Linked DNA regions of Verminephrobacter eiseniae EF01-2. The protein of the gene in region 1 interacts with the protein of each later gene in a pairwise test. Links are inferred from orthologs where the notes say so. Each region holds a gene or a part of one and is shown on either strand. Other genes may lie near its edges. The genes, in order: ileS and VEIS_RS13055.

Region 1 (7,172 bases):
TTTGACGCGATCGCCAAACAGCATGACCGAGCTTGGCCTCAGGCCAGCAAGCGCGATGATTTGGGCACATGGGCCATCAGGAACTCCATCTGATCGGCCAGGATGCGCCGGTTGCGCAGGATGAAATCCTCCCACAGGCTGGGCACGTAAGGCGCGTACAGCAACGGCATCCGCGCCTGCTCGGGTGTGCGCGGCCCCTTGCGGTGGTTGCAGGGGCGGCAGGCGGTGACCACGTTCATCCAGTGGTCCTGCCCGTTGCGGGCAAAGGGCACGATATGTTCGCGCGTCAGGTCTTGTTCATCGAAATGTCCGCCGCAATAGGCGCAGACATTGCGGTCGCGGGCAAAGAGCTTGCCGTTGGTCAGGCCCGGCTTCAGGTCGAACGGGTTGATGCCGGGCACGCCCTTGGTGCCGATGATGCTGTTGATGGCGATCACCGATTGCGCGCCCGTGATGGCGTTGTGGCCGCCGCGGAACCGGGCGATCTGGCCGCCCGATTCCCAGCGCACCTCGTCAGCGGCGTAATGAATCACCGCCTGCTCGAGCGAAATCCACGATTGGGGCAGTCCCTGGGAGGACAGCTTCAAGACCTTCAAAACACGCCTCCTGGAGCGCAGGGATGCAAGGGTTTGGAACGGCGGGTGTTGCGCGCACGGCCTGCGCCGACCGTGCGTGGGTCGCAATATACTCCGTTTTCATTACAAACTGGCGTCTGCGCTTGATGCACCTTCGCATTCTGCTATCAAAAAGATAACAAACCGATGAAAATCTTCCGTGGATTCCACCACCCGGGCATCGCTGGCGCCTGTGCGCTGACCATAGGCAACTTCGATGGCGTGCACCGGGGCCACCAGGCCATGCTGGCCCTGCTGAACAACGAGGCTGCGCACCGGGGGGTGGACAGTTGCGTGCTCACGTTCGAGCCCCACCCCCGCGACTACTTTGCCGGCGTCCGGCACAAGCCCGAACTGGCCCCGGCCCGCATCGGCGCCCTGCGCGACAAACTCACCGAGCTCGAGCGCTGCGGCGTGCAGCAGACCGTGGTGCTGCCTTTTGACGCAGCGCTGGCCGCGCAATCACCCGAGGACTTCATCGAAGAAGTGCTGGTGCGCGGTCTGGGCGTCCGCTATGTCCTGGTGGGCGACGACTTCCGCTTTGGCCGCCAACGCGCCGGCGACTACGCCATGCTCGACGCCGCCGGACAGGCCCGGGGCTTTGACGTGGCGCGCATGAACAGCTACGAGGTGCATGGCCTGCGCGTATCGAGTTCCGCCGTGCGGCAGGCCCTGGCCCAGGGCGACATGCCAGCGGCAGCGCGCCTGCTCGGGCGCCCTTACGCCATCTCCGGCCATGTGGTGCATGGCCGCAAGCTCGGGCGCGAACTGGGCGCCGCCCGAGCCGGTGCCGGCAACGGCTTTCGCACCCTGAACCTGCGCTTTTCCCACTGGAAGCCCGCTGCCAGCGGCATTTTTGCGGTGCTGGTGCACGGGCTCGGTGGCGCCCCCCTGCCGGGAGTGGCCAACCTGGGCGTGCGCCCATCGCTGGACCCGCAGGACGTGAACGGCGGTCGCGTGCTGCTGGAAACCCATTGCCTGCAATGGCCCGCCGACCTCGGGCTGGAAGGGGCCTACGGTAAAATCGTGCGCGTGGAACTACTGCACAAACTGCACGACGAATTGAAGTACGACGGCCTCGATGCCTTGACGGCGGGCATTGCCAAAGACTGCGCCGATGCACGCGCCTGGTTTGCGGCGGGCCAGGCCCCGGCACACACCGCCACCCGGCGCCCAGCCGCGCGCGACCGAATTTGAGGCGGTGGCCCAGCCACCGCGCCCCGAATGCGTACTCCGTTCCGGGCGCGCGCCCGGATTGCCCCGTTTCCAAGGTCCTTCCCATGTCTGACAACGCCAGCGCCACCGACTACCGCAGCACCCTGAACCTGCCCGACACCCCTTTCCCGATGCGCGGCGATCTGCCCCGGCGCGAGCCGGGCTGGGTCGAGGAGTGGAACGAAAAAGGCATCTACCAGCGCCTGCGCGACGCCCGCCGGGGCGCACCCAAGTTCATCTTGCACGACGGCCCGCCCTACGCCAACGGCCAGATCCACATGGGCCACGCGGTCAACAAAATCCTGAAAGACATGATCACCAAAGCGCGCCAGCTCGAAGGCTTCGACGCGCTCTATGTGCCCGGCTGGGACTGCCATGGCCTGCCGATCGAAAACGCCATCGAAAAAATGCACGGCCGCCAGCTCTCGCGCGACGACATGCAGACCAAGAGCCGCGCCTACGCCACCGTGCAGATCGCGCAGCAAATGGCCGACTTTCAGCGCCTGGGCGTGCTCGGCGCATGGGACAACCCCTACAAGACCATGAACTACGCCAACGAAGCCGGCGAGATCCGCGCCTTCAAGCGCGTGATCGAGCGCGGCTTCTTGTACCGGGGCCTCAAGCCCGTGCACTGGTGCTTCGACTGTGGCAGTTCGCTGGCCGAATTCGAGATCGAATATGCCGACAAGCACAGCAGCACGCTCGACGTGGCCTTCAAGGCGCACGAGAGCGCCAGGCTGGCGGCGGCGTTCGGCCTGCCGGCTTTGGCCAAGGATGCCTTCGCGCTCGTCTGGACCACCACCGCCTGGACCATCCCCGCCAACCAGGCGCTGAACCTGAACCCCGCGATCAGCTACGCGCTGGTCGATGCCGGCGAACGCATCTTGCTCGTGGCCGAGTCGCTGGTGGCCGGGTGCCTCGAACGCTATGGCCTGGCCGGCAGCGTGATCGCCACCACCCTGGGCAAAAACCTCGCCGGCCTGCCATTCGAGCACCCGCTGCATGACGTGGACGCGGGCTACCGGCGCCTGGCACCGGTGTACCTGGCGGACTACGCCACGGCCGACGACGGCACCGGCATCGTGCACTGTGCGCCGGCCTATGGCCTGGAAGACTTCCACTCCTGCCGCGCGCAGGGCATGGCGCTCGCCGACATCCTGAACCCCGTGCAGGGCAACGGCAGCTACGCAGCCGAGTTCCCGCTGTTCGGCGGCCAGCCGATCTGGCAGGCCGTGCCGCTGATCATCGAGGCGCTGCGCGGCGCCGGCCGCCTGCTGGCCACCTGCGACATCAGCCACAGCTACCCGCATTGCTGGCGCCACAAGACGCCCGTGATCTACCGCGCCGCAGCGCAATGGTTTGTGCGCATGGACGAAGGCGAGGGCGTGTTCACCAAGGACAAGGCCGACAAGACACTGCGCCAGATCGCGCTCCAGGCCATAGAGCACACCCGCTTCTACCCCGAAAACGGCAAAGCCCGGCTGCACGACATGATTGCCAGCCGGCCCGACTGGTGCATCTCGCGCCAGCGCAGTTGGGGCGTGCCGATCCCGTTCTTTCTGCACCAGGACTCGGGCGAACTGCACCCGCGCACGATGGAAATCCTGGACCAGGCCGCCAGCATCGTCGAGCAAGGCGGCATCGAAGCCTGGAGCCGCGTGACGGCGCAAGACATCCTGGGCGCCGAGGACGCGCAGCACTACACCAAGAGCACCGACATCCTCGAAGTGTGGTTCGACTCGGGCTCGTCCTTCAGCCATGTGCTGCGCGGCACGCACCCGGATGTGCGCCACGACAGCGGCCCGGAGGCCGACCTGTACCTGGAAGGCCATGACCAACACCGTGGCTGGTTCCACAGCTCGCTGCTGCTGGCCAGCGCCCTGCAAGGCCGCGCGCCTTACCGCGGTCTGCTCACGCACGGATTCACCGTCGACAGCCAAGGCCGCAAGATGAGCAAATCGCTGGGCAACGGCATCGAGCCGCAGGAGATCAACCAGCGGCTGGGCGCAGAAATCATCCGCCTGTGGGTGGCCGCCAGCGACTACTCGGGCGACATCGCGGGCGACGAGAAAATCCTCGCGCGCGTGGTCGACGCCTACCGCCGAATCCGCAACACGCTGCGCTTTTTGCTCGCCAACGTCAGCGACTTCGAGCCGGCCCAAGACAGCGTGCCGTTCGGGCAGATGCTGGAGATCGACCGCTACGCGCTCACCCGCGCCGCCGAACTCCAGGCCGAGGTGCTGGCGCACTACGAAATCTACGAATTCCACCCCGTGGTCGCCAAACTGCAACTGTATTGCTCGGAAGACCTGGGCGGCTTTTATCTCGACGCGCTCAAGGACCGCCTGTACACCACGGCGCCCAAGAGCCTGGCGCGCCGCAGCGCCCAGACCGCGCTGCACCGGATCACACACGCCATGCTGCGCTGGATGGCGCCATTCCTGTCCTTCACGGCCGAAGAAGCCTGGAAACTGTTCGGCGGCTCCGACTCCATCTTCCTGGAAACCTACGGCACCATCGCCGCAGCCGATGCAGGGCTGCTGGCCAAATGGGCGCGCATCCGCCAGATCCGCGATGCAGTGAACAAGGAAATCGAAGTCCTGCGCGCCAACGGCCAGGTCGGCTCATCGCTGCAAGCCAGGCTCAGACTGAGCGCAGCACCCGAAGACCACGCGCTGCTGGCCAGCCTGGGCGCAGACCTCCAGTTCGTATTCATCACATCCGCCGTCGAACTGCTCGCCGGAGACGATTTGCAGATCAGCGTCCGGCCCAGCACAGACAGCAAATGCGCACGCTGCTGGCATTACCGCAGCGACATCGGCCAAGACAGCGCCCACCCCAGGCTCTGCGGCCGCTGCATCAGCAACCTGTACGGCTCCGGCGAGCATCGGGAGCATGCCTGATGCCGCGCACATCGCTGGCCGGGCGTAGCGGCGCAAGCATGCGGCCTTGGCTGATCTGGGCGCTGCTCATCCTGATCGCCGACCAGACCACCAAGGCGCTGATCCTGGGCAACTACCAACTGGGCGACGCCAGCACCGTCACCGGCTTCTTCAACATCGTGCGGGCGCACAACACCGGGGCCGCGTTCTCGTTCCTGTCGAACGCAGGCGGCTGGCAGCGCTGGCTGTTCACCGGCATCGGCGTTGCCGCCGCGATCTTCATCCTGTGGCAACTGCACGCCCATCCGGGACAAAAGCTGTTCAGCCTCGCGCTGTCGAGCATCCTCGGCGGCGCCGTCGGAAACGTGATCGACCGGCTCATGCGCGGCTACGTGGTCGATTTTCTGCAATGGCACTACGCCGGCTGGTATTTCCCCTCCTTCAACCTCGCCGACGCCGCCATCACCATGGGGGCCGCCTGCCTTGTCCTGGATGAGTTGCTGAGGGTGCGGGGCCAGCGCTGATCTGCTGCGGGCAGTGGTTGGATGGATGGTGGGGTGGTGGGGTGGTGGGGTGGTGGGGACGACCCTCCCTGAGCCGGCAGGGTCGTCGCCCCGGTGGACCCGGCAAGCAATACAACGGCGATGAAAGGAGACAGGGAAATGAACCAGACCTTGCGTATCGGCTCCGGCGCCGCTTGGTGGGGCGACCGGGTCGAGCCGGCTGCGCTGAATGCCGAACACGGCGCGCTCGACTATCTGTGTTTCGAGACGATGGCCGAAGCCACGGTATCGGCCGCGCAGGTGCGGCTGCGGCGCGACAGCAGTTTTGCCGGCTATGACACCTACCTCGACGAGCGCATGCGCGCAGTGCTGCCCGCCTGTATGCGCCATGGCACGCGCATCATCTCCAACCAGGGCTGGATCAATCCGACCGGCGCCGCCGAGCGCATCGTGCAACTGCTGCGCGATGCAGGCCAGCATGGGGTGAGGGTGGCGGCGGTCTGCGGCAGCCTGATCACCGATCGCGTGCTGGAACTGGCCGACCGCGTGCTGGAAAACGGCGCGCCCGTGCGCTCGCTCGCGCCCGATCTGATCAGTGCCGAGGTCTACCTGGGCGCCGAGCCTATCGTCGCCGCCTTGCGCGCAGGCGCGCAGATCGTGGTCACCGGCCGCGTTGCCGACCCGTCGATCTTCCTGGCGCCGATGATGCATGGGTTCGGCTGGGATCCGCTGGACCACGAGCGCGTTGGCGCCGGCAGCGCCATCGGCCATCTGCTGGAATGCGGCGCCCAGGTGACCGGTGGCTACTTCTGCGACCCCGGCTTCAAGGAACTGCCCGAACCCTGGAACTTCGCCTTCCCGATTGCCGAGGTGCAATCCGATGGCACGGCGGTGATCACCAAGGTCGCGGGCAGTGGCGGCGGCGTCACGCTACAGACGGTCAAGGAGCAGATGCTGTACGAGGTGCATGACCCGGCCAACTACCTGACACCGGATGTGGTGGTCGATTTCACGCAGGCCCGGCTCGAGCAGATCGGCCCCGACCGCGTGCGCGTGACCGGGCTCACCGGCAAGCCGCGCACGCCAACGCTGAAGGTGACCATAGGCTGTGCCGAGGGCTTCATCGGCGAGGACATGTTCTTTTATGCCGGCCCCGGCGCGCTGCGCCGCGCCCAATGGGCCAGGAAGATCCTCCAGGAGCGCTTCAGGATCGTGCAACTGCAGGCCGAGGAGCTCCGTATCGACTTCCTCGGTCTGAATGCGATCCACGGCGCGGCCACACCCGCTGATGCCGTCGAGCCTTACGAGGTCGCGGTGCGCGTGGCGGCCCGCACCAAGACCCGCGCAGAGGCCGCCAAAGTGGGCCGCGAGGTCGATGGCATGGCGGTGTCGGGTATTGCGCACACGGGCAAGCGCGTGCCGCACCAGGAGCGCTGGCGCGAGGTGATAGGTCTGTGGTCGGCGCTGGTGCCGCGCGAGGCGGTGCCAGCCCATATCTGCTACTTCGAAAGCTGAAGAGGTCACGATGAAAGTCCAACTGCAGCATCTGGCGCATGCCCGCTCGGGCGACAAAGGCGATATCGCCAACATCGCGGTCTTCGCCTACGAACCGGAGTTCTACCCGCTGTTGAAGGCGCAATTGACCGCCGAACGCTTCAAGGCTTTCTACCAGGGAGCGATCACCGGCCAGGTGCTGCGCTACGAGGTCGACAACCTCGATGCGCTGAACTTCGTCTGCCACGGCGCGCTCGGCGGCGGCGTCTCGCGCAGCCTGTGCCTGGACAACTACGGCAAAGCGCTCTCGGCCGCTGTGCTGGGCTTTGAGGTCGCGCTGCCCGAGGCATGGTTTGACAAACTGCGCGGCAGGCATCTTTTAACCCGGCAGGAGCGGCCATGAAGTCCATCCGGCGCTGGCTCGCTGCACTGCTGGTCTCGATGCTGTGGGCTGCTGCTGCGGC
Region 2 (6,636 bases), 630 kb from region 1 along the record:
CCACCATGGTGGAGAAGGCCAGCGCGTTCATATGGGTCAGCGGCAGCGGTGTGATGACACGCTCGGCATCGGGGCGGATGCGGCACAGGCCGTCCAGCCCGGCATACCACTGGCCGGTGCGCAGGAAGTAGGCGTTGCTCAGGATGCAGCCCTTGGGCCGGCCCGTGGTGCCCGAGGTGTAGAGCAGGCCGCATTCGGTGTCGGCGCCCACAGGCTCATGGGTGCGTGGCGCGGGCGTCTGCGCCGGCGGCACGGCAGCGTCGGGCCCCATCGTCGCGAGCGCCACGCGCGCCTGCCCGGCTGCCGCGCGCAGGTCGGCGGCGCGCCCCGGCAGCGTCACGGCCAGGCCGATTTCGCTGTGGCCGATCAGATAGGCCAGTTCGGCCGAACGCAGATCGGCGTTGATCGGCACCACGCTCACGCCCAGCGCATTCAGGGCCAGCCAGTGCAGGATGAAGGCGGGCCTGTTTTCCAGCAGCAAGCCGACGCGGTGGCCGTGGCCGTAGCCGGCCTGTGCATAGGCTGCGCGCAGGTGCCCGATCTGCGCGGCAGCGTCGCCCCAGCGCATGGCTCCTGCGGCGATGCCGTAGGCTGCCGCCGTCACCGGCTCGGTGAACAGGAACTCGGCCCGTGGCGTGCGCGCTGCGCTGGCCTGGAAAACGTCGTGGACGCTGGCGTGCGGCATCGTGTCTTTGGTCTTCAGATGAACAGCTGCACGGCCGGCAGGGCCGCGTCGCAGTTGAGCAGGTTCACGCGCTTGAGCGTCATGCGCAGCGCGCCGCCCTGCACCGTCAGGTAATGCAGGAAACTGCCCACGTAGAACTGCAACTCGTCGCCCTGCGACTCGGTGTAGTGGAATTCGGTGCGCAGCACGAAGCGATTGGCCTGGGCGTCGAACTGCTCGACCACCGGCACCTGCAGCAGATGGTGGCAGCGGCTCGGCGGCTGCTGCGAGAAGGCGCGCGGGCTTTTCAGGCGCTCGATGCGCAGGTCGCGCAGCAGTTTGTCCTCGTACATGTGCGAGGTGTGGTTCAGGCCGTCTTCCTGGTCGGGCGCCAAAGGCACCCAGTAGAAAGCGTCGTCGGTGAAGAGCGCGTTCCATTCTTCGTAGCGGCGCGTGTCGAGCAGGCGGGCCTCGTGCACGACGAAGTCGATCAGGTCTTGCCGGGTGACTGTGCTGGCTGTGCTGGCGGCCATCACATCGTCTCCGTCATGCGCAGCACCCAACTGCGGTACTGGTTGCGCATCGGCAACTCGTTCGTGCCGCCGGTCGTGACCTCGCCGCCCGTCCATTCGCCAGGCTCGTAATTGCGGTGCAGGCTGACCCATTCGTTGCCGCTCGCGTGCAGCCCGGCCTGCATGCCGCGATAGGCTTGCAGGTCATCGTGCCCGACCACGGAGAACGGCGAGTTGATGAGCCGGCTGTACATGCTGGTTCGCTGCAACAACTCGGGCGGCGCGCCTTTCAGGCGCAGGGTCCAGCTTTCGATCAGCGTCTTGTCGACCGCGATCGGTTTGACGACGCGGATCGCCTGGATCGCGCCCTTGATCGTCAGGTTCGGGTAGTACACGGTGTTGTGCCGGGCCATGCCGAGGATCTGCGCCGTCTTCTGCGCGCCGTAGCGCGCCTGCATCGCGTCGTCGTAGGCGGCAATCGCCTTGTATTTGCTGTGGATGCTGAAGTGCACGCCGGTGAAGCTGTGGCCGTTGTCGTAGGTGCGGATGCCCATGTCCTCGAAGAACTTGTAGTCCGACATGAAGGGAACGAACTGCTCGATCGCCATCGGCTTGGGCTCGTCTTCAGGCTTGTCGGCCCACATGCGTTTGGCGGTGCCCGCCGAGGATTCATGCGCGACCATCGGGTGCATGGTGTCGTTCAGGTTCTCGACGAACATCTTCCAGTTGCACTGGTGCATGAAGCGCAGGCAGCCGCCGGCGATTTCCAGTTCACCTTCGGGCGAACGGTCGACCATGTTGTCGATGGAGCTCAGCGAAGCGCCGAAATACTCGTCGAAGCCGGGGCCTGCGTCGCTGATCTTCACGAAGATGAAGCCGCGGTGGCTGCGCACATGCCCTACGCTGGCCAGGCCCTTGCCCGATGCGCACTCGTGCAGCCGGGTGTGCTCGTAGCCCGTCTTCAGCGGAATCGCCAGCGGCGCGCCGTCGGTCTTGAAGGTCCAGGCGTGGTACGGGCAGCGAAAGAACTTGCCGGTGTTGCCGCAAGGCCCGTTCACGAGCCGCGACCCCTTGTGGGCGCAGCGGTTCATCAGCACGCGCACGCTGCCGTCGGTATGGCGCACCACGATCAGCGGCTGGCCCGCGATTTCGTTGCTGATCCAGTCGCCCGCTTTCGGCAACTGGCTTTCGTGGCCAACGTAGTTCCAGGTGTTGGCGAAGAAATGCTGCTGCTCCAGCTCGAACAGTTCCTGGCTGATGTACAGGTCGCGGTGCACGCGGTCGCTTTGCACCAGCGCGCGAATCGCATCGGGGTTGTCTCGGTACGAGGTCATGGCTCGCGTGGCTCCTTGGTTCAGATGTCGAGCACCAGGCGTGCGCCCTTGGCGCGGGAGATGCAAATCTGCATGACGCTGCCCTGCGCCTTCTCGCGGGCGCTGAGCACATGGTCGCGGTGGTCGATCCCGCCTTCGAGCACCGGCACCGCGCACACGCCGCATGCGCCGCGCTTGCAGTCGAACATGGGGTCGCAGCCGTTCTCGATCAGGCAGTCGAGTATGCTTTGGCCGGCCGGCACGGTAAAGCGCTGGCCCGACCGGGCCAGTTCCACCTCGAAGGGCTGGTCGCCTTCTGCTGCGGCGGGCGCGGCAAAAATCTCCCAGTGCACACGGCCAGGCTCCCACCCGCGCGCCCGGGTGCGCCCGAGCATCGCGTCGAGCATGGCCCCGGGGCCGCAGACGTAGAGGTGGTCGCCGACGGGCACGCCGTCGAGCAGCGCGTCGATGTCGAGCGGCGCGCCGGCCTCGGCGTCGGCGTGCACGCGCAGGTCATCGCCGAGCAGGTTTTGCAACTCGGGCAGGAAGGCCATCAGGTCGCGGCTGCGGCCGGCGTAGTGCATGCGCACGGCAGCGCCTTCGGCGCGGCGGCGGGCGGCCATGGTGGCAAGCGGCGTGACGCCGATGCCGCCGGCCACCAGCACCGAGCCGCCCGGGCCGGTGTGCAGCGGAAACTCGTTTTTCGGCGCCTCGATGGCGATGGTGTCGCCTTCCTTCAACCGCTGGTGCATGAAGCGCGAGCCGCCACGGCCCCCGGGCTCGTTGCGCACGGCGATCAGGTATTGGTCCGGCGCGCTGGTGGCGTTGTGCGTGGTCGCAAAGTCGATCAGCGAGTAGTGGCGCCAGTCGGTCTTGCCGTCGGGCAGCGACACCTGCACGCGGATATGCGCACCGGCGGCGAAGCCGGGCAATGCGCCGCCGTCCTCGGCGCACAGGCGCAACATGCGGATCAGCGGGTTGAGTTGGCGCGCTTGGGCGACGCGCAGCAAAAGCGTGGCGGCGGTCATCGTGCGTCCGTTGTCTCTTTGGGCCGCTGCGCGCAGCGCAAGCGCGGCGCACAGCGGCAGGCCCTCTGCGCCGGCCTGGCTTGGCGTTGCTGGCCAAGCGAAGGCCCGGTGCGGCCGGATGTCCGACGGCAGGAATACGACGGGGCGACCTGGCCGCCGATGCGACGCGGCGCCATCGCGCGCGCGATGGCGTGCCAGGCGGTGGCTGGTGCGGCAATGGCGCCCGGTTCGGCGTCCTTCAGGGTGGCGCTGGTGAATGTGCCGGCGCGCACGGCGGGCGCGGGCGCTGCGGCGTCGCGGCGCCAACGGTGCCAACGGTGCCAAAGGCGTGCTTCGTGGTCGGCGTCAGACAGCCTCGCCGCCGCGCAGACGCCGTGACCACCCCCGAAAATCGCAATTTTCATGTCGCAGGTCAAAAAGCAGTTGTCGATGAACTAGCGGCCACACAACGGCCCCGGAGAGGCAATGCAGCCAACGCTGCCATTACATTACTTTTCATCTATTGAGGTGTCAATCAAATTCGACGCCAGCGGCCTGCTCGGAAACCCGTAATGAAAAAGCCCGCGTTCGTGGCAAGCGCGGGCTTTCAGCGGGCAGGCGGCTGCCTGAGCGCTCGGCAGGGGGCTGCGATCTGCGTTTGGCCGCGCGTGCACATGAGGGCGCAGCCCGCGCAGTGCCCTGCGCGTGGCGCCGGCCGCGAGCGGGCCGCAAGCGACGCAGGTGTGGCCGGTGATCCAGCCGATGCCGGCCGTGCACCAGAACCCGTATTCAGGCCAGATCTGATCAGATCTGATGAGCCAATGCGTGCACGGATCGACGTGTCGTCGCCGGGAACCTTCTCGGCCTTCAGCACGCAGCGCCCGACAGCATCGCGAAGCGCCAGACCTCCCGAAAGACGCGCCAGGAAGCTCGCGCAGCGCGTCCAATCGACGATCGACCCTATTCGAATCTGCAATTATTTTTGATTCTGCTCATTTGAGCGAATACGCAAATTTCGCGCCCTAAGGAAATTCCCTCGAAGAATTGATTTCCTCACTCGAAGTTCCTTTGGGTGTTTCATAATTTTCTGCAGATGAGTGCCAGGTGTTCATCTGAACAGAATCAAACGCAGTCCATTGGAGACATCATGAGAAATCGAATTGCCCCCGCTTTGCGCGCTCTTTTCGGCGCGGCCGTCGTTGCAGCCGGTGTCGCCGTGCTGACCCCCGTGGCCCATGCGGCGGGTCTGAAAATCGGCTTCAGCCAGGTGACCTTGCAGTCCCCGTTCTACGTGCAGCTCAAGGAGGGCGCAGAGGCGGCCGCCAAGGCCGGCGGCGACGAACTGATCTTTCTGGATGCCAATGGCGACGTCAACAAGCAGAACAACGACATCCAGGACCTGCTGACCCGCAAGGTCGACGTGCTGATCATCAATCCGGTCAATCCCGACGCCGTCAAGCCGGCCATTGCCGCGGCGCAAAAGAACGGCGTGCCGGTCATCACCGTCGACCGCAGCATCAACGGTGGCGGCGTGACGGCGCACCTGGGCCGCGACAACGTGAAGATGGGCAAGGCCGTGGGCGATGCCGTGCTGGCCGAGCTCAAGAAGAAGGGCACGACCCGGGGCAAGGTCATCGAGATCCAGGGCGACGCCGGTGGCACCGTGATGGCGGCGCGGCGCGACGGTTTCCACGACGCGCTCAAGGGTTCGGGCTTCAAGATCGTGGCCGGTCCCTATGCCGAGTACACGCGCGCCAACGCAGTGACCGCCATGCAGGACCTGCTGCAGGCCCACCCCGATGTGAAGGTGGTCTACGCGCACAACGACGACATGGCCATGGGCGCACTCAAGGTGCTCGCCGAGGCCGGCAAGAAAGACGTGTTCGTGGCCGGCGTGGACGGCCTCTCCGAAGCCCTGGCCAGCATGGCCGGCGGCGACCAGTACGTGGCCACCGCGCTGAACGACCCGCGCTACCTGGGCGACATGACGGTGCAGACCGCGCGCGCGATCAAGGCCGGCAAGAAGGTGCCCGCCTTCGTGGACGCCGGCACCAAGGCCGTGACCAAAGCCAACGTGGGCGAGTTCAAGCGCACCGGTCTGTTTGCCGAGTACCGGCCTGCGGTCTTCAAGTAAAGCCGGCCTGTTTTCTCCCTGTTTTTCTCCCTCCTTGCCGGGCAGGCAGGGGGCCTGCCTTCATCCATCGTCCGCACATTCCATGAACTCCAGCCATCCCACCACCATGCGCGCTGCCGTGATGCACAAGCCGGGCGACATTCGTCTGGAAGACAAACCCAAGCCGCAAGTGCGGGCCGGCCACGCGCTGGTCAAGGTGGCGGTGTGCGGCGTGTGCGGCTCCGACATTCCGCGCATGCTCCAGAAGGGGGCCCACGTCATGCCGCTGATCTGCGGCCATGAATTCGCCGGCTACGTCGAGGCGCTCGGCGAAGGCGTGCAGGGCCATGCCATCGGTGACCTCGTCACCGTGCCGCCGCTGCTACCGTGCGGCACCTGCGACCAGTGCGCGCGCGGCTTCCCGTCGCGCTGCACCGACTACGACTACTTCGGCAGCCGCCGCGATGGTGCCTATGCCGAGTACGTGAACGTGCCCGCCGCGAACCTGCTCACGTGCCCCGAGGGCATGGACCCCGCCGCTGCCGCCATGACCGACCCGGCCGCCGTGGCACTGCACGCCATCTGGAAGGCGCGCTTCACGCTCGGCCACGTCGGCGCCGTGGTCGGGTGCGGCCCCATCGGCCTGTTCGCCATCCAGTGGATGAAGCTGCTGGGCGGCAAGGACATCATCGGCGTGGACATCGACCCCCGGAAGCTGGCGCTGGCCCGCGAGGCCGGCGCCACGCACACGCGCCTGGGCAGCGAGCCGATGGACGACCTGCCCGGGTGCCACCTCATCATCGAAGCTGCGGGCCACCCCACGGCCATCAACCAGGCCATCCGGATGGCGGCACCCGGTGGCAGCGTGGTGTGCATCGGCATTCCCGCCGGCGACATCGTGCTGGAGAGCGTCACCTTCAGCCACCTGCTGCGCCAGGAGGTCACCCTGGCCGGCGCCTGGAACTCCTTCGGCACGCCCTTCCCCGGCGAGGAGTGGGTGGTGTCGCTGGCCAAACTGGCCAGCGGC

The links.
Region 2: the proteins of ileS (region 1) and VEIS_RS13055 interact in binary tests that used the Escherichia coli proteins (3 or more experiments, as listed by UniProt). The link is inferred for Verminephrobacter eiseniae EF01-2 from one-to-one orthologs.

The regions. Positions count from the first base shown.
Region 1 is NC_008786.1:2,394,709-2,401,880, forward strand. What follows is about bases 1,497-4,932. They hold ileS (isoleucine--tRNA ligase), read left to right. Parts: upstream 1,497-1,894; coding sequence 1,895-4,732; downstream 4,733-4,932. Other genes in these bases: VEIS_RS10300 (bifunctional riboflavin kinase/FAD synthetase), read left to right, coding at 1,497-1,811; lspA (signal peptidase II), read left to right, coding at 4,732-4,932. Also shown: VEIS_RS10295 (HNH endonuclease), read right to left, coding at 39-596; more of VEIS_RS10300, read left to right, coding at 762-1,496; more of lspA, read left to right, coding at 4,933-5,235; VEIS_RS10315 (acyclic terpene utilization AtuA family protein), read left to right, coding at 5,374-6,729; VEIS_RS10320 (AtuA-related protein), read left to right, coding at 6,740-7,111; VEIS_RS10325 (Bug family tripartite tricarboxylate transporter substrate binding protein), read left to right, coding at 7,108-7,172. UniProt on the Escherichia coli protein: Catalyzes the attachment of isoleucine to tRNA(Ile). As IleRS can inadvertently accommodate and process structurally similar amino acids such as valine, to avoid such errors it has two additional distinct tRNA(Ile)-dependent editing activities.
Region 2 is NC_008786.1:3,020,546-3,027,181, forward strand. Bases 3,737-6,636 are described here. They hold VEIS_RS13055 (substrate-binding domain-containing protein), read left to right. Parts: upstream 3,737-4,643; coding sequence 4,644-5,630; downstream 5,631-6,636. Other genes in these bases: VEIS_RS13060 (galactitol-1-phosphate 5-dehydrogenase), read left to right, coding at 5,713-6,636. Also shown: VEIS_RS13030 (AMP-binding protein), read right to left, coding at 1-685; VEIS_RS13035 (aromatic-ring-hydroxylating dioxygenase subunit beta), read right to left, coding at 700-1,197; VEIS_RS13040 (aromatic ring-hydroxylating dioxygenase subunit alpha), read right to left, coding at 1,197-2,510; VEIS_RS13045 (PDR/VanB family oxidoreductase), read right to left, coding at 2,531-3,517. UniProt on the Escherichia coli protein: Part of the ABC transporter complex RbsABC involved in ribose import. Binds ribose. Also serves as the primary chemoreceptor for chemotaxis.